DNA from 3 places in the Rhizobium sp. TRM95796 genome. Region 3 is predicted to be linked to each of the others. Evidence: predicted binding sites of a transcription regulator. Region 3 holds the regulator's gene; each other region holds the start of a gene.
The links. Region 3 encodes LexA, which represses DNA repair genes until DNA is damaged. Its sites were predicted from a motif close to TGTTCNNNNTGTGTTCNG; they were not measured.
Positions count from the first base shown of each region.

Region 1: the regulator LexA is predicted to act here: its motif matches at 1,905-1,922, upstream of OCK01_RS15330 (DNA recombination protein RmuC).
Region 2: the regulator LexA is predicted to act here: its motif matches at 3,776-3,793, upstream of OCK01_RS17000 (helicase-related protein).

Region 1 is NZ_JAOXHE010000006.1:256,527-262,790, reverse strand. Features, by position in the region: gene OCK01_RS15335 (ribokinase) at 1-610, opposite strand, end outside; gene OCK01_RS15330 (DNA recombination protein RmuC) at 664-1,872, opposite strand; gene OCK01_RS15325 (globin-coupled sensor protein) at 2,203-3,714, shown strand; gene def (peptide deformylase) at 3,785-4,297, shown strand; gene OCK01_RS15315 (hypothetical protein) at 4,298-5,041, opposite strand; gene OCK01_RS15310 (helix-turn-helix domain-containing protein) at 5,184-6,239, shown strand.
Region 2 is NZ_JAOXHE010000008.1:112,375-118,638, forward strand. Features, by position in the region: gene fdxA (ferredoxin FdxA) at 1-36, opposite strand, end outside; gene OCK01_RS16995 (RNA-binding S4 domain-containing protein) at 197-592, opposite strand; gene OCK01_RS17000 (helicase-related protein) at 596-3,655, opposite strand; gene OCK01_RS17005 (DUF3309 family protein) at 4,239-4,394, shown strand; gene OCK01_RS17010 (glycine zipper domain-containing protein) at 4,418-4,666, shown strand; gene OCK01_RS17015 (beta-ketoacyl-ACP reductase) at 4,816-5,541, opposite strand; gene OCK01_RS17020 (acetyl-CoA C-acetyltransferase) at 5,615-6,264, opposite strand, start outside.
Region 3 is NZ_JAOXHE010000001.1:135,297-141,560, reverse strand. Features, by position in the region: gene fcl (GDP-L-fucose synthase) at 1-234, opposite strand, end outside; gene gmd (GDP-mannose 4,6-dehydratase) at 240-1,313, opposite strand; gene lexA (transcriptional repressor LexA) at 1,572-2,294, opposite strand; gene OCK01_RS00720 (hypothetical protein) at 2,475-2,708, opposite strand; gene OCK01_RS00715 (VOC family protein) at 2,861-3,727, shown strand; gene kdsA (3-deoxy-8-phosphooctulonate synthase) at 3,731-4,573, shown strand; gene OCK01_RS00705 (methyl-accepting chemotaxis protein) at 4,635-6,264, opposite strand, start outside.

The DNA.
Region 1 (6,264 bases), on a different contig from region 3:
CCATGGCCTCCTTGCGCTGCGTCGCCGAAAGGTCGGGACGGCCGACAAGCAGTTCGAATTCGGTTTCATTGGCGATCACGTAGTCCGCCATCGCCGCGAGCCGGGACGCGTCCTCTGTGAAGGGAGCGATATTCAGCAGCGTGCGGACCCCGCGGGCGCGGGCGGCGGCAAGCGCGGCCTCGATGGTCGCCGCCGGAATTTCCAGCTGCAACATCAGGATGTCGCCACGTTTCATCGACCCGACAGCCGCTTCGGCGTCCTCCACGCCGACCGTTCCGTTGGCCCCGGCAATGATGGAGATGACGTTTTCGCCATCGCCGCCGACGAAGATCAGCGCGACGCCGGTCGCGGTGGCGGCGCTCTTGATGCGCGCCAGGTCGACGCCGTCATACCGGAGATAAGTGAGGGCGGGGCCGGCGAATTCATCCTCGCCGCAAGCGCCGGCCATCGCCACCTGTGCGCCGGCGCGCCGAGCCGCCAGCGCCTGATTGGCGCCCTTGCCGCCCGGCGCGGTCGTGAAGCGGTCGCCGGTCACCGTCTCGCCGGGCTTCGGCAGGCGCGGCACATTGGCGATGAGGTCCATATTGATGGAGCCGAGGACTGTGATCATGGTTCTTCCCGCAGGTCGCTTGTTTTTCTTGATGCGCCTTTGTCGCCCGCCGCTCAGTCCTCGTCAACCAGCCTCAGCTTGAGAAGGCCGGTCTTGCTCTCGGCCGCCTTCTGCGCCGGAGGCTCGACCGGCGTCTCCGGCGCGTCGAACTCCATCGCTTCGATTTTCTGCCCGCGTCGCGATACTTTGTCGGTGGCCGCGATCACCATGTCGACGTCCTTCTGAGCCGCAAGGAAATGCCCCTGCAGCTTGCGCACCCGATCGTCGAGGCGACCGACATCCTCCATCAGTCTGATGACCTCGGCCTGGATCACATGCGCCTGTTCGCGCATGCGCTGGTCCTTCAGCATCGACTGGATCAACTGGATCGACAGGAGCAGGAGGGACGGAGAGACGATGACGACCCGGCTGCGATGAGCGGTCTGCGCCACGGCTTCGAACCGCTCGTGCAGATCCGCGAAGATGGATTCGGACGGCACGAACATGAAGGCCGTGTCCTGCGTCTCGCCGGCCAACAGATATTTCGAGGCGATGTCGCGGATATGGACTTCCATGTCGCGGCGAAATTGCTGGGCCGCCGCCTTGACCCGTTCTGGACCACCCTCGCGCATCGCATTCCAGGCTTCGAGTGGAAATTTGGCGTCGATCACCAGCGACGGCTGTCCGTTCGGCATGCGGATCAGGCAATCGGGACGCGCGCCGTTCGAAAGCGTGGCCTGAAAGCGATAGGCGCCTTGTGGAAGCGCATCGGCGATGATCGCCTCCATGCGTCCCTGACCGAAGGCTCCGCGCGTCTGCTTATTCGAAAGGATCGACTGTAGCGAAACGATGTCCTTCGCCAGCGTCTGGATGTTGGTCTGGGCGGTGTCGATCACCGCCAGCCGTTCCTGAAGGCGGCGGAGGTTTTCATGCGTGGCGCGGGTCTGTTCGGTAATCGTGGCGCCGATCCGCTGCGTCATGCCGTCGAGCCGCTGATTGACCGTCTGGTTGAACTCCGCCTGGCGCGCGCCGAACATTTCGGTCATCGCCGCGATACGGCCCTGCATTTCCGTCTGCGCCTTGAGGATCTGGTTGAGCCTGAGCGCGTCGTCCTCCGCCTTCGCCTCGAGCGCGTCCGCGAGCTCTTCCGCCTCCAGCCTCTGGCGTCTCGATCGGAGCAGCAGAAGCCACAATATGGCAATGGCGGCGCCGACGGCGAGAACGGCGTGGGTCGGCGTGATCATGTCCAGCCCGATACCAGGCGTCGTCAGGAATGCGTTCATGGAGCAATCCTAGCAGATTCGCGGATTCAATCCAGATCAAAACGGGAACACGCTTATGGAGGCATCAGCTTAAACTTTCGTAAACCAAATATGGAAAGCAAAGATCACCCGAAAGGCGACGCGACATTGTTTTGATCTTGATCAAGATTGCCGCAGAAACGCCGGCTACTCTCCAGGACATGTTCGATATTCGCGACATGGCTAGGGGTTTCTCCGGGTTTTTTTAAGAAAACTAATAAGACATAGCTAATATGCGATTAACCAATCGGGCCTACCCTCAAAAGCTAACGGGCTGCCGACATACAACTCAATCCGTGGGAATTCCGCATCATGACTTCTTCGTCTCAACACACGACCGCGCTTCGCCAAAGACTGGATTTTCTGGGGGTGGATGCTGCGGCGCAGAAGGAGTTGCAGAAGCTCAGTCCGCTGGTGTCCGAACTCATCGGCCCCGCCCTAGACATGTTCTACGCCAAGGTGCGCGCCAATCCCGAAACCGCCCGGTTCTTCAAGAACGAGTCCCATATCAGCGGCGCGAAGAGCGCTCAGGCGAAGCATTGGGCCATCATCACATCCGGCGCGCTGGATGACGCCTATGTCAATGGGGTGACCGCGATCGGCAAGACGCATGCCCGGATCGGCCTCGAGCCCCGGCTCTATATCGCCGGCTATGCGCTGGTGCTGGAACAATTGATCCATGGCGTTGTGGCCAGGAAGCAGAGCGGCTTTTTCTCGAAGTCCAAGAACAAGTCTGTCGCCGAAGACATTTCCGTGATCGTCAAGGCGGCGTTGCTCGACATGGATTACGCCATCAGCGTCTATCTCGATGAACTGGCGTCGCAGCGCGAACGGGCCGAACGCGAGAGAGCCGCCGCCGAGGCGGAGCAGACCGATGCGATGAGCAAGCTGGGGCGGATGCTGGAAATGCTTTCCGCCGGCGATCTCCAGACGCGTTTCGCCAGCGAGATGCCGGAAAAATTCGGCGCCATGGCCGGCAATTACAACAACGCCGTGGAAGCGCTCCGGCAGTCGATGGAAAACGTCCGCATCGCGGCTCAACAGATACTCGACGGCGCGCAGGAAATCGCCAAGGCGACCAACGACCTTTCCGGCCGGACGGAGCAGCAGGCCGCCAGCATAGAACAGAGTTCCGCCGCGCTCCATGAACTGTCGGAAAACGTCACCTCGACTGCGACCGGCGCTCGTACGGCGTCCAGCGTGGCGCAGGAAACGCTCGGCGTGGTCAAGACCTCGGGCGCGACCGTGCTCGAAGCCGTCGCGGCCATGAGCGCGCTCGAAAAATCCTCGACGGAGATCTCCAAGATCATCACCGTCATCGACGAGATCGCCTTCCAGACCAATCTGCTCGCGCTCAACGCCGGCGTCGAAGCCGCGCGGGCGGGCGAGGCGGGTCGCGGTTTCGCCGTCGTCGCCCAGGAAGTCCGGGAGTTGGCGCAGCGCTCGGCCAACGCCGCCAAGGAGATCAAGGGGATCATCGCCGAAAGTTCGAACCAGGTGCAAACAGGCGTTTCCCTGGTCAATCGCTCCGGCGAGTCGCTCGGCGACATCACGACGCGCATCGTCGAACTGACGAGGATCATTTCCGATATCGCGTCCGCCGCGGACGAACAGTCGTCCGGCCTCAAGGAAGTATCCGCCGCGATCAGCAGCCTCGATACGATCACCCAGCAGAATGCCGGCATGGTGGAGAAAAGCTCGGGCGAAGTGCGCGCGCTCGCCGCCGAAGTCGAGCGGCTCAACGGCGTTCTCGACGAATTCAAGACCGGCGAACCGACCCGCGACGCGAAGCGAGTGACGAGCGCCGCACGTCAGGCCGCCTGACGTTCACTTCGTGCCGAAGGGAAGCGCCCGGCCTGTTGCGCAAGCCGGGCGGCTGTATTATGGAGGCGAAATGACGATCAAGCCGCTCATTATTTTGCCCGACCCGATACTCCGCCAGACTTCGGCCCTGTTCGAAGACGTGACGCCGGAGGTGCGGACGCTCGCCGCCGACATGCTGGAGACGATGTATGACGCGCCCGGCATCGGGTTGGCCGCCATCCAGATCGGCGTTCCCAAGCGTGTCGTGGTGATCGACCTTCACAAAGAGGGCGAGGAAAAGAAGCCGCAGGTCTTCATCAATCCTGAAATCCTGTCGTCGAGCGACGCCAGGTCCAGCTATGAAGAAGGCTGCCTGTCGATCCCGGATTACTACGCCGAGGTCGAACGTCCCGCGACCATCCGCGTTCGCTACGTGGATCTCGACGGCAAGGCGCAGGAAATCGAGGCCGAAGGCCTGTTGGCCACCTGCCTGCAGCATGAGATCGACCACCTGAACGGCGTGCTCTTCATCGACCATATCTCGCGCCTGAAGCGCGAGATGGTGATCAAGAAATTCACCAAGGCCGCCAAGCTCCGCGCCTGATCATTGCTCGCGGATCGTGGTCCTGACCATGTCGCCGCGGATCTGGATCTCCGGTTTCGCTCCCGGCGTGTTGGGCAGCGCGCTGTCGATATAGGATGCGACTGACTGCACCACATAGCTGATGGCCGTACCGGCCGGAAAGATCAGCGTCGCATCCATCATCTTGCCCATCAGCCGGATGGTTTCTGATTTCCGCACCTCGTCGAAGGCGATCCGGGCCCTGAGCGCCGCGCCGGACAGTGAGATCGCATCGGCATGCCCTTCGACATCGACATCTCCGGCATCAGACTTGATATCCAGCACCGAGAAGTCGCCGGCGAGCTTGATCGCCGAGGCGCGCTGGTCGATCAGCACGGCGGCGTCCGCTCTGAGATTGGCCTCGAGCTCCAGCCGGCAATCGTCCCAATCGAAGTCAAAGGGCGCATCGCCGGTGTCGACGATCAGCGAACCGCGTTCGACGCGCATGGAGCCCGTCATGGCGCAACCGTCGTCGAACCAGCTCGAACGCCAGAGAGCGCCCCAGCCGCTTCGGATTCCCAAGAGTTTGGCTTCGAACGGAGCGGCCGCGTCCGTGTTCACCGTCACGCGGCTTGCGGCGCCGCGAACTTCGACGCGGTTGACGCTCGAGAGATCGACGGGATCTGAGGCCCGGGCTTCCGACGTCCAGAGCGACACGGCGGCGTCGAGGGCGATGATTGCCGCGACGCTCGCGGCCAGTCCAAGGAAGAGAGTTTTCTTGCGCATGCTGCGCCTCCTGTTGCGATGAAGAATGGAAACGAGAATGACGATGCAGCTGGAAACGGCGACCTGAAACGCGTTTGAGGTCGCGCAGGATCGCGATTAAGGACAGAAGCATCGCACTTCTGTATTTGCCGATGGACTGCCGATGATTCTGCTGCCGCTTCCCTTTGTCGTCGCCTTGTTCCTTGCGGTCTTTGCGGTTCGCTATGCGCGGACCGCGCGTGAGCGGGGCGATGACGCATTCGCCTTCGTCGCATTGATGACGCTGTTTGCCTTCCAGTCCATTCTGGTGGGCGCGCGTTGGGGATATGGCGCGACGGCGCTGCAGCCCTTCATGGCGGCGATGGCGAGTCTGTTGCCGCCTGCGGCTTTCCTTGCTTTTCGCGGATTGACGGGGGGAGCGGCGCGGCCGGGTCTCGCGGACTGGCCGCATGCGCTCTGGCCGGTATTGGTTTCCGGTCTGCTGTTGATGTCGCGGGATTGGGTCGGCGCGGTGATCATTCTCGATTTCCTCGCCTATGGCGTGCTGCTGCTGGCGATGAGTCGCGGCGGGCCGGACCGGCTGATCTCGTCGCGTCTCGACGGCGTCGTCACGTCCTATCGGGCGCTGCAGATCACGGGGGCGACGCTGATCGCCTCGGCGTTGTCCGACATGCTGATCAGTCTCGATCTCGCTGTGTTCGCCGGCCGGTATTCGGGGGCGATCATCTCGTTTGGAACGACGGTCAGTCTGATCGTCTTGTCGACCGCGGCCGCGCTTGTCGATCCGGCGCGGATGGACAAGCCGGAAGACGACGATGCCGGCGGAGAGGGAGAGCGCGGCGAAACGCCTTCCTCTTCCTCGGCGGCCAACGAGGAAGACCGGGCCATCGCCGCCGCGCTCGACGCGCTGATGGAGAAAAACGCGCTCTATCGCGATATGGAACTCAATCTCGTCAGGCTCGCGCGCAAGCTCGGCAAAACCACCCGCGCCGTTTCTCGCGCCGTCAATCGCTGCCATGGCGTGTCCGTCTCGCAATATGTGAACGGCTTCCGTGTAAAGGAGGCCCAGCGACTGTTGCGCGACACAGAGGAGAGCGTCGTGCAGATCGCGCTCGAGGCCGGGTTCATGACCAAATCCAACTTCAATCGCGAATTTTTGCGCGTCTCGGGCCAGAGCCCGAGCGACTGGCGACGCGCGGTCGGGAGCCAAGGGGCTTGATCTTCTCCGCTCAAGAGGCTTGAAG
Region 2 (6,264 bases), on a different contig from region 3:
GCACTTGATGCAGTTGTCGGTCACGACATAAGTCATTCGAAGGCTCCAGATAAAGTCGAGTCAACGGGGCCCGGCACGGCCCAAAGATCGTTTGTCCACTAGCTTCTTTGCCCCTGCTTTGCAAGGCGACGACAGGGAAAACGAGGGTTGCGGCATATGCATATCTGCCTTGCGCGAGGCTTACGCGACGCAATTCTCAGGGCTCGAAATCGTAGCGCCCCTTCAACCGTTCCATCTGGCGACGCTCTTTCTTTTCGGGGCGGCCCGCGCCGGGTTCGCGCGTCGCCTGCTCGAACTTCGTCAGGCGCTCGCGCGGCGGCGTCTCGTCGTCATAGAGCAGCCGCGCTTCCTCATAGGGGCCGCGGCGCTCTCCCGCCGCCTTGACGACGACGATCACGTGCTTTTCGGCTGTGGCCACCTCAAGCCGGTCGCCGATCTTCACATCGGCGCTCGGGCGTCGGACCTTGTCGCCGTTGACGGCGACATGACCCGCCTCGATCCAGCCCTGCGCCAGCGTGCGCGACTTGGCGATTCTGGTGAAGAACAGCCATTTGTCGATCCGCTGGCGTTGGCTGGCCGAGGCGTCGTTCATCCGTTACTTCTTCAGCTGTTCCTTCAGCGCGGCGAGCTTGGCGAAAGGAGAATCCGGATCGATCGGCTTTTCCTTGCGGGGCTTGGCCTCGAAGCGCTGCGGCTGGCCGCGATTGCCCTTGTCCTGGCGTGGAGCGGCGTCCTGGCGGTCGTGACGCTCCGGCCTGTCTTGGCGCGGACGGTCGTTGCGCGGGGGCCGATCGCCCTGTTCCTTGCGGTCCCGACGGCCTTCGCCGCGGTTCTGGGCGTTCTGCGGGCGACGATCGTCGCCTTGACGCTCCGGCCGGCGTCCGCCTTCGCGCGAAGCCTGCTCGCGACGAGGGCCGGCATTGCGCTGCGGCTGATCGTTGCGGCCGCCCGGACGCCAGAGCAGAACGCGCTTTTCTTCCTGCGGCTCTTCGGACGCGGCCGGCTCGGCGGGCGCGGCTTCCGCTTCGACGGGAGCCTCTTCGCCGACGGAGGTTTCAGAGGCTTCCGCAGTCTCGGAGGCTTCGACGGCCGTCGCGGTGTCGTCGGCCTTCGGCTCTTCCGACGTCGCGTCCTCGACTGCCGCGGCAGCCGGCTGCGCCGGCGTCGGCGCGGTGGAGACCAGATGAGCGCTCGCTTCGTCGGCGGTGACGCTGTCGGCGCGATAGCCGAGACCCTTGAGGATCTCCTCGATGTCGTCGGCGGTGGCGCCGAGGATCGACAGCATCGCCGGCGTCGTCATGAAACGGCGGCCGTCATAGGCGCCGTCCGGACGGGTCGGGGAACCGGGCTTCCACTGCAGCAGCGGACGGATGAGATCGGCCAGGCGCTCAAGAATGTCGATTCGCACCGCGCGCTTGCCGAGGAAACGGAAGCCGGCGAGGCGGTAGAAATTGCGCTCGAAGCTGTGGTCGGTGACGATCGAGGTTCGGCCGGCGGCGAGCGCCGGGATCAGGTCGCCATAGCCCGGCAGGCCGAGCGCGTCGTTCTTCAGCGCCCAGAGCAGGGTGATGAGTTCTGCGGGAGCGGGCTTCAGCAGCGCCGGCATGAAGACGTGATAGGCGCCGAAGCGGATGCCGTATTTGCGCAGCGACGCGCGGCCGTCCTGGTCGAGCGCCTTGACATCGTCGGCGACGTCGCGGCGGAACAGAACGCCGAGGCTTTCGGCGAGCTGATAGGCGATCCCCTTGGCGATGCCCTGCAGGTCTTCGGCGCGGACGAGATCGTCCAGAGGCTTGAGGACCGTGGCGATATGATGATTCACGAACCGCTCGATACGCGCCTGGACGTGATCGCGGGCGTGGCCCTGCAGCAATTCGTCGGCCAGAAGCACGATGCGCGGACGCATCACGTGATCGGACGCCGTCAGCCGCGCCACGGGCTCGCCGAGCCAGCGAACCAGACCGTCATTGGCGATCGCCAGGTCATTGTTGCCGGCGGCGTGAAGCCGTGCGGCGCGCGCCTCGAATTCGAGACCCAGCGCCTTGCCGACCGCGCTTTCGACAGCCTTCAAATCCTGGCCGTCCGTTCCGCCCGCAAGCGTAAAGCGGAAACCCGACAACTGTCCCACATGATGCCCTTCGACGAAGACATCGCCATTCACACTGATTTCCGCTTCGAGCATAGCATTCTCTCTTAACCGCTTCATGAGCACAGATGTCCTGCGGTCTACGAAGCGTTTGGTCAACCTTTCATGCAGCGCGTCCGAGAGACGATCTTCGATTTCGCGCGTTTTTTCCTGCCAGTGCGCCGGATCGGCCAGCCAGCCGGGCCGGTTGGACACATAGGTCCAAGTCCTGATTTGCGCAATACGGGCCGAGAGCGTGTCGATCTCGCCATCCGTCCTGTCCGCCCGGCGCACCTGCTCCGCAATGAAATCCTCCTTCACCGCGCCGAGCCGGACAATGTCCTTGTAGATGGCGGCGACGAGATCGGAATGTTGCAGCGAGGTAATCCGCCTGTAATCAGGCAGGGCGCAAATCTCCCAGAGCTTTTCCACCCTTTCCCGCGATGTGGCAAGCTCCAAAATGTCCGGATAACGCGCCAGATGCTCGAGCGCCTGCATGTCGACCGATGGCAGCGCCTTGGTCAGGCCCTGCAGGCGGGGCGGCATGTCCAGGCTCTTGCGCAGATTGTCGATGGTGGAGAAATCGAACACCTTGGTGCGCCACTGCATCACCTTGACCGGGTCGAATTCGTGTCCCTCTATCCGCTGGACCATCTCGTCGTCGAGCGGTCGCGTTTGGCCCGTCACTCCGAATGTGCCGTCGCGCATATGGCGTCCGGCGCGTCCGGCGATCTGCCCCATCTCTCCCGGCGTCAGATTTCGATACTGAAATCCGTCATATTTCCGGTCCTGGGCGAATGCGACATGATCGACATCGAGATTGAGGCCCATTCCGATGGCGTCGGTGGCGACGATATATTCGACGTCGCCTTCCTGATAGAGCGCCACCTGGGCGTTTCGGGTGCGAGGGCTGAGCGCGCCGATCACCACGGCCGCGCCGCCGCGCTGGCGTTTCACCAGTTCGGCGATGGCGTAGACCTCGTCGGCCGAAAAGGCGACGATGGCCGAGCGACGCGGCAAGCGGGTGATCTTCTTCTGGCCCGCGTAAAAGAGCTGCGACAGGCGGGGCCGCTCGACCACCGTCAGACCCGGAAGAATCTGGGTCAGGATCGGCTTCATCGTCGCCGCGCCGAGGAGCAGCGTCTCTTCCCGTCCGCGAAGATGCAGGATGCGATCCGTGAAGACATGGCCGCGTTCGAGATCGGCGGCGAGCTGAACCTCGTCGATGGCGACGAAGGAGGCTCGGGTTTCACTGGGCATGGCTTCGACGGTGCAGACCGAATAGCGTGCGCCCGGGGGAGAAATCTTCTCCTCGCCGGTGATCAGCGCCACATTGGCGACCCCGACCTTTTCAGCGACGCGGCCATAGACTTCACGCGCCAGCAGACGAAGCGGCAATCCGATCACGCCCGAGGCGTGCGCCACCATCCGCTCGATGGCGTAATGGGTCTTGCCGGTGTTGGTGGGGCCGAGAACCGCAGTGACGCCGCGGCCGCTCAAGATCAGGGGATCGGAAGTCAATGTGTCCAGTCCAGATGAAGGAGTCGGCTGAAAGCCGGCGGCTTTCCTTGCCCTCTAAAAGCGGCAATTGCAAGAAGAAGGGCGTCCGCGCGGGATTTTCCCCGTGACAGCGCGCAAAATCACAGGCTTCGGAACAGCTTGGGAACGAATCGGAGACGAATCACAGACCCTCTCGTGTTCACGGAGCGTTCCCTACTAGATCTTGAGGAATCGACGGCGACCGATCGATAGGTTGAATCGTCCACGGAATCGCTGGAGTTGCAGGCGCGAGCCTCGGAGATCCCAGGATTTTCGGGTCAACGAATTCGCGAAATCATGGTTAATCAAAGCTTTCCGAAGGTCGCCGCCCTGTGCCGGAACGGCGCGACGAAAGGCGTGAACCGAGCAAGCACGAATCACGGACGAATCAGACGTCGCAAACGGTTGCCAAACCGTTCACTACAACATCTTGTGGGTCAGCGTCTTGTTAACCAGTTTATTCATGGTTTTGAGAGCTGCCGTTGTCTTCGCGAAATTATCCATCAGCCCCCGGAACAATCCACTTTATCGCTCGTTCTTTCCGTCAGTTCGATTGCGCATATGGGGTCGCGACATGCTTGGAACCATTCTTCTCGTCATTCTGGTCCTTCTTCTCATCGGGTCTGTGCCCAATTGGGGCTATAGCAGGGGATGGGGCTACGGGCCGTCAGGCGGAATCGGGCTTGTTCTCGTCATAGTTCTCATACTCGTCCTGATGGGACGGGTCTGACCACACGGAGAAGGAGCGTAGCGATGAAAAAAGTTATTCTGTCCATGGCCATGATCGGCGCATTGGCGTCCTGCACAGCCACTGAAAGAGGCGCCGGCGTGGGCGCGGCGACAGGCGCCGTCGTCGGCGGCGTCGTGACCGGCGATGTCGGCGGCGCGGCAGTCGGGGCAGTCGTGGGCGGCGCGGCCGGCGCCTTGATCGGTCATGCAAGCCGTGACGGATATTGCGTCTATCGCGATCGCCACGGCCGTCGCTACGAAGCGCGCTGCTGACGGAACGGCGCTGGGCGAACAGGTTCGAAACGGATCACCGACGAAGCGTGCCTGATTCCAGGTTCCCTGAGCGTTCGCCGCAACATCTGGCATTTTTACTGAATATCAACCATGGAGGCCGCCTTTGGGCGGCCTCTCATCGTTTGTGCTCAGACCATGTACTGACCGCCATTGGCCGTGATCGTCGAACCCGTGATGAAGCCGGCGTCGTCGGAGGCGAGGAAAACCACGCAACGGGCAATTTCCTCCGGTTCGCCGAGACGACCGACCGGGATTTGCGGGATGATGCGCTCGTTGAGCACCTTTTCCGGCACGGCGCGCACCATTTCGGTGCCGATATAGCCGGGGCAGATGACGTTCACGGTGATGCCCTTGGCCGCGCCTTCCTGCGCCAGCGCCTTGGTGAAGCCGATATCGCCGGCCTTGGCGGCGGAATAGTTCGCCTGGCCCATCTGGCCCTTCTGTCCGTTGATCGACGAAATGCTGATGATGCGGCCAAAGGAACGGTCGCGCATGCCCGACCATACCGGATGGGTCATGTTGAACAGGCCGGAGAGATTGGTGGAAATGACCGCATTCCACTGGTCCGGCGTCATCTTGTGGAACATTGCATCGCGTGTGATGCCGGCATTGTTCACGAGGATCTCGACGGGTCCCAATTCCGCTTCGACCTGGGCGATGCCTGCCACGCAGGCGTCATAGCTCGACACATCCCATTTGAAGGCGTAAATGCCCGTTTCCGCGGTGAATGTCTTGGCGGCCTCGTCATTGCCGGCGTAATTGGCGGCGACTTTGTAGCCGGCATTCTTCAGCGCCACGGAGATGGCGGCGCCGATTCCGCGCGTTCCGCCGGTAACGAGTGCTACTCTGCTCATGAATTCCCTCCCTGGATGGTTTTCTTGTCGATCCTGTGTGGGGGAGCGGCCGGACAGCCGCTCCCGATGGGGATTACATCGCTTCGACGCACATGGCGATGCCCATGCCGCCGCCGATGCAGAGGGTGGCCAGACCCTTCTTGGCGGAGCGCCGCTTCATTTCGAACAACAGCGTGTTGAGGACGCGCGCGCCGGACGCGCCGATCGGATGGCCGATGGCGATCGCGCCGCCATTGACGTTGACGATCGACGGATCCCAGCCGAGATCCTTGTTCACCGCGCAGGCCTGGGCGGCGAAGGCTTCGTTGGCCTCGACCAGATCGAGGTCGCCGACCGACCAGCCGGCCTTTTCGAGCGCCTTGCGCGATGCCGGGATCGGGCCGGTGCCCATGATCTTGGGATCGACGCCGGCGGTCGCCCAGGAAACGATGCGGGCGAGCGGGGCGATGCCGCGACGGACGGCTTCCTCTTCGCTCATCAGCAGGGCGGCGGCGGCGCCGTCATTGAGGCCGGAGGCGTTGCCGGCGGTCACGGTGCCTTCCTTGTCGAAGGCCGGACGGAGCTTGGCGAGAGCATCGATGGTCGCGCCGGCGCGGATATATTCGTCGGCGTCGACGATCGTGTCGCCCTTGCGGCCCTGGATGATGAAGGGCACGATTTCATCCTTGAAGCGGCCGGCGGCCTGGGCGGCTTCGGCCTTGTTTTGCGAGGCCACCGCGAAGG
Region 3 (6,264 bases):
CGGGTAGGTGTCGTTGGCGAAAATGCCGCCGACCTTGGCCGCGGCGAGAAACACCGCGTCCGGCTTGGTCTTCTCGATCCAGGCGGTGGTGGCCGCCTGGTCGCGCAGATCGGCGTCCGCGCGAGAGGCGGTGACAACCTCCGCGCCTTCCGACGCCAACCTTCTTACGATGGCGGAACCCACCATGCCGCGATGGCCGGCCACCCAGACCTTTTTCCCGCTGAGCGAATACATCGGCCTCACGCTTCCTTCATCACGGTGGCGGTCTGCATGACCTTGAGGTCTTCATTGACCATTTCGCGGCAGAGTTCGCGCACCGGCGTCTCATGTCTCCAGCCGAGCTTGGTCTGCGCCTTGGTCGGATCGCCGATCAGGAGCTCGACTTCGGTCGGGCGGAAATAGCGCGGATCGATCTCGACCACGACCTTGCCGGTCAGCGTGTCGTAACCCTTCTCGTCGACGCCTTCGCCCTTCCATTCCAGATGAATGCCGACATCCTCGAAGGCCCAGGTGATGAACTGGCGGACTTCGGTGGTCTCGCCGGTGGCGAGCACGTAATCGTCTGCCTCTTCCTGCTGCAGCATCATCCACATGCCGCGGACATATTCGCGGGCATGGCCCCAGTCGCGCTTGGCGTCGATATTGCCGACATAGAGCTTTTCCTGCTTGCCGAGCCGGATGGCGGCGGCGGCGCGGGTGATCTTGCGGGTGACGAAGGTTTCGCCGCGCAGCGGGCTCTCATGGTTGAACAGGATGCCGTTGGAGGCGTGCATGCCATAGGCTTCGCGGTAGTTGACCACGATCCAGTAGGAGTAGAGTTTCGCGGCTGCGTAAGGCGAGCGCGGATAGAAAGGCGTCGTTTCGCGCTGCGGCACTTCCTGCACGAGACCGTAGAGTTCGGAGGTCGAAGCCTGGTAGAAGCGTGTCTTCTTCTCCATGCCGAGAATACGAATGGCTTCCAGCAGGCGCAACGTGCCGATGCCGTCCGCATTGGCGGTGTATTCCGGCGTCTCGAAGGACACGCGCACATGGCTCTGGGCGGCGAGATTGTAAATCTCGTCCGGCTGGGCTTCCTGGACGATGCGGATCAGGTTGGTCGAGTCCGTCATATCGCCGTAATGCAGGATGAAGCGCTGGTCGGCCTCATGCGGATCCTGATAGATGTTCTCGATGCGGCTCGTATTGAAGGAGGAGGAGCGGCGCTTGATGCCGTGGACAATGTAGCCCTTGCTCAGCAGGAGTTCCGCGAGATAGGCTCCGTCCTGGCCGGTGATGCCGGTTACCAGCGCTACCTTCTTCTTGTTGTCGCTCAATGCAGTCTCCCAGAAACAGTGTGATGGCGCAGATGCGCCGCCAGAGCCGCTAAGCAGGGATTCTGGCGGTAAAATGTCAAGCACGACGACTGCTGAAATTCGTCGACAAGAACATTCGTCAGGCGGCCCCATTTAACAAAAAAGAGGCCGTACGACGCTTTGCATATTCAAATGCGCGAGAAACTGCAACGGTTCCGAAAGAAGTCGAGCCGCTATGGATAACAACCGAAAAAACGACGCCGGCCGTCTCCGGCTCTCTCAGTGATAGCGACGAATGAGGCCGACCAGTTTACCCTGCACCTTCACTCTGTCGGGGCCAAAAATGCGTGTTTCATAGGCTGGATTGGCCGCCTCGAGGGCAATGGACGCTCCCTTGCGGCGAAAGCGCTTGAGCGTAGCTTCCTCGTCGTCGACCAGAGCGACGACGATATCGCCGGGACTTGCGGTCGAGCCATTGCGGATGATGACCGTGTCGCCGTCGAGAATGCCGGCCTCGATCATCGAGTCGCCTCGAACCTCGAGCGCATAATGTTCGCCAGCGCCCAGCATCGACATCGGCACCGCGATGTCGTGCGTGATGTTCTGTATCGCGGAGATCGGCACGCCCGCTGCAATCCGACCCATCACGGGCACGGTTACGCTTGAGCCCGTCTCGTCATTGGCCGCCGCTTTCGGCGCTGTCTGCGGCTGCTGCTTTCCGAGAGAGCCCTCGATCACGCTCGGGGAGAAACCTCGCGCCGCCGGCGGCCTGAGGCTCGGCGAATAGGCCTCCGGAAGTTTGATGACTTCCAGCGCTCGCGCCCGGTTTGGAAGTCTCCGGATGAAACCTCGTTCCTCGAGCGCGGTGATCAATCGATGAATGCCGGATTTCGAGGCGAGATCCAGCGCATCCTTCATTTCGTCGAAGGACGGGGGCACACCCGATTCCTTCATGCGCTCATGAATGAACAGCAGTAATTCCTGTTGTTTTCTGGTCAGCATCGGCGCGCCCCCGGGAATCGCACAAGAAACAAATCTGGAACAGACGGTATCTGTTCTTTTTATGTTCTGCAAGCGTTTTCCCGGATGCTGGGTGCGGGGTTCCCCGGGTTAAGCCGGGCCCGAGCGAATACCGCCCGGGACGACCTCCGACGCATGGCGCGCCGAAGGCCGATGGGATTTCTACTGGGCGGTGGTGTCGGTCTGGCAGTTGGTGCCGGAAGTCGCGGCGTCGTCGCGGCAGTTTTGCGATGTGCTGGTGGGGTCGTTGTTGTCGCCGGCGCCGCTTTTTCCAGCTTGGCCGCTCTGAGCGCCGGAATTTGCCCCGCCATTGTTGTTGTCCTGCGCCAGGCTGACGCCTGAAAGGCTGGCGAGCGCGAGCGCGGAAGCGAGCGAGAGGTTGACGAGTCTTTTCATCGGGTGTCTCCTTGGGAATGTCCGCTCTTCGGCGGCATATTCGTAACCGCGTCGACGCCGATTCGTTTCCGGTGCGACATAAGAAAACGTCTCGCGGCTTGTCTTCCGTCGCCGACCCGTGCGAGAGGCGCGGCAACAGAAAGGCATCGCCCATGCGCCCGCTCGATCACCTCGTGCTGCCCGTCGCCGATTTGATCACGGCGAGGCAGCGTCTTTCCGCGCTCGGCTTCACGGTCGCTCCAGACGGACTGCATCCGTTCGGCACCGGCAATTGCTGCGTCTATTTCGCCGATCAGACGTTTTTGGAGCCGCTCGCGATCATCGACCGAGATGGCTATGAAAACGCCGCCGCAGCCGGCAACCGCTTCGTTCTCGGCGATCGCACCTTTCGGGACGCGCGCGGCGCCGAGGGCTTTTCGGCGGTCGTCTATGGAACAGCGGACGCCGCTTCGGACCACGTCGCCTTCGCGGAGAACGGGTGTTCGGCCGGAAAGATGCTGGATTTTTCGCGGTCGATGGTGTTGCCGGATGGAAGCAGCGGGGTGGCAGGTTTTCGCTTGGCCTTCGCCGGGGCCGATCCCGCCGGCGGCGTCTTCGCCTTCACCTGCCAGCGCATCAACGTTCCCCCGAACGGTCGGACGACGCTGACCGACCATGACAACGGCGTACTCGGCATCCGCGAGGCGGTCTTCGTGCATCGGCATCCGCACGACGTCTCGTCATTTCTCCGGGTGGTGACATGTGGCGACGCGACCGTCTCGGCGAGCGGCGATGGCCTGTCTTTCGCGAGCGCGCGACTGACCGTCTTGACGCCGGCGGCATTTGTGGACACCTATGGCCTCGAATTGCATGAGGATGCCGGCTTGACGGGTGGTCTCATCATGTTCTCGGTGGCATCGATGGTCGAACTCGACACGATATTGACGCGTGCGGGCATCGGCTATTTCAGGCGCGGACCCCTGCGGCTCGTACCGCCCTTGGCGGGGCAGGGCGTCGCGTTCGCATTTTCGGAGGTATGACTCATGACCGCTAACAACAGCACCGTGACGGTGGGCGAAGGCTCCCGCAAGGTCTCGTTTTCCAATTCCGGCCGACTGTCGATCATCGCTGGTCCCTGCCAAATGGAAAGCCGCGACCACGCCTTCATGATCGCCGGCAAACTCGTCGAACTCGCCGATGCGCTCGGCATCGGCCTGGTGTACAAATCCTCCTTCGACAAGGCCAATCGCACCTCGCTGACCGGCAAGCGCGGCATCGGGCTGGAAAAGGCCATGGAAGTCTTCGCAGATCTCAAGGCCGAATACGGCTTTCCGGTGCTGACCGACATCCATACGGAAGAGCAGTGCGCGCTCGTGTCGCCCACGGTCGACATCCTGCAGATCCCGGCTTTCCTCTGCCGCCAGACGGACCTGCTCGTGGCCGCCGCCAAGACCGGCCGGGCGATCAACGTCAAGAAGGGGCAGTTTCTCGCGCCTTGGGACATGAAGAACGTGCTGGCCAAGATCAACGGCAGCGGCAATCCCAATGCGCTGCTCTGCGAACGCGGCGCTTCTTTCGGCTACAACACGCTGGTCTCCGACATGCGCTCGCTGCCGATCATGGCCGCCATGGGCGCGCCGGTAATCTTCGACGCGACCCATTCGGTGCAGCAGCCGGGCGGTCAGGGCGGATCGAGCGGCGGCGACCGCACCATGGTGCCGGTTCTCGCGCGCGCGGCCGTGGCGGTCGGCGTGGCAGGCGTGTTCATCGAGACCCATGAAGATCCCGACAACGCCCCGTCCGATGGTCCGAACATGGTCAAGTTGCCGGACATGCCGGCGCTGCTCGAAAAGCTGCTGGCTTTGGACGCGATCGCCAAGGGCTGACCTCGTTTTTCGCGGTTGTCGCCACTGGCCGAACCCGTCCGGCCAGTGTTTTTTGCGGCGGTCAGAATTCCTCCCAATTGCCGCCGCCTTGCGCCGCCGCCTGTCTCGGCCCGGTGAAGGCGCTGGCGATCCGGCCGGCCAGGGCGCGGGCCGGGGAGGGGCGCGACACTGTCTCTCGTTTCCCGCCGCGCGGCGTCTGGCCGATGGCGGCGATCGCAACCGGCGCGGTCAGCGGCGCCTGTTTCGCGCCGAGACGGAAGACGCTCAGCACGCTGTTCAGCGTGTCGGCTTCCGTGCTCAATGACCGACAGGCTGCGGAGGTCTGCTCCACCATCGCGGCGTTTTGCTGGGTCGTCTGGTCGAGCATCTGCACGGATCCATCGATCTGTCGTATCGCGTCCGACTGTTCGGCTGAGGATGCGCCAATGCCGTTGATGATGTCCGCCACGCGGGTGACGCGGGAGGCGATTTCATTGAGAGCCTCGCCCGTCTTGTTGACGAGCGACACACCATTGTTGACCTGGGATGTCGAGGTCGAAATCAGCGCCTTGATTTCCTTGGCGGCATTGGCGGAGCGCGACGCCAGTTCCCGCACTTCCTGGGCGACCACGGCGAAGCCCTTGCCGGCTTCGCCCGCGCGCGCCGCCTCGACGCCGGCGTTCAGCGCCAGGAGATTGGTCTGGAAGGCGATCTCGTCGATCACGTTGATGATTTGCCCGATCTGGCTCGACGAGCCGGCAATGCCTTCCATCGCTGCGATCGCCTGTTTGACGATCGCGGCGGATCGTTCGGTGGACTGCGTCGCCTCGGTCATCATCTTGCCGGCTTCTCGAGAGCGCGCTGCCGACGATTGCACGGTGGTGGATACCTCACCGAGCGCGGCGGCGGACTCTTCCACCGTCGCCGCCTGCTGTTCGGTTCGCTGCGCCAATTGATCTGTGGCGGAAGAAATCTCGAAAGCGCTGTTTCGCACCACTTGCGTGATCGCGGTCACCTTGGCCATGGATTCCGACAGGGCGGACTGGCTGCCGTTGAAAGCCTGACGCAGATTTTCATAGGCGACGTCGAAGGGCTGTTCGATCCGATAGGCTAGATTCCCCCCGGCGAGTTGCGACAGTCCCTCGGTGAGCTGATCGATGACGAAGCGACGTTTTTCATCATCGAGGGATTTCTCGGCCGCGAGTACGCGTTCTTTCTCAAGTTCAGCGGCCTTGGCCGCTTCGTCACGCTTGCGCTGGTCGATGCGCTCCATGGCGTTGTTGCGGAAGATCGCAACAGACTGCGCCATCGCGCCAATCTCGTCGCTGCGGCCCGCGAAGGGAACCTCCTTGCTGTAGTCGCCTTTGGCCAGCACTCCCATATAGCTTTTCATGTCGTCGAGAGGCTTGACGGCGCGGGCCCTGAGCACCCAAAGGCCGGCGAGGAAGAGCAGGATCGAGCCGCCGGCGGCAGACAAGGCCAGCGCCGTGAGTTTGGCTGAACTGGCGTCGGCGTTGGATTCCGCCTGCGCAAGATAGGCGTTGGATGCATCGACAAGCTTCGCTACCGCGTCTCGATGGGTGTAGAATGCCTCCATCAGCGCGTCCAGCGCGGCCATGCGGGCATCTGGATCCGCGGAATTGAATGCGTCCTTGATCTTTTGATCGATGATCCTCCAGAATGCGTCGCCTGTGGCGATGACATCGGTTTCA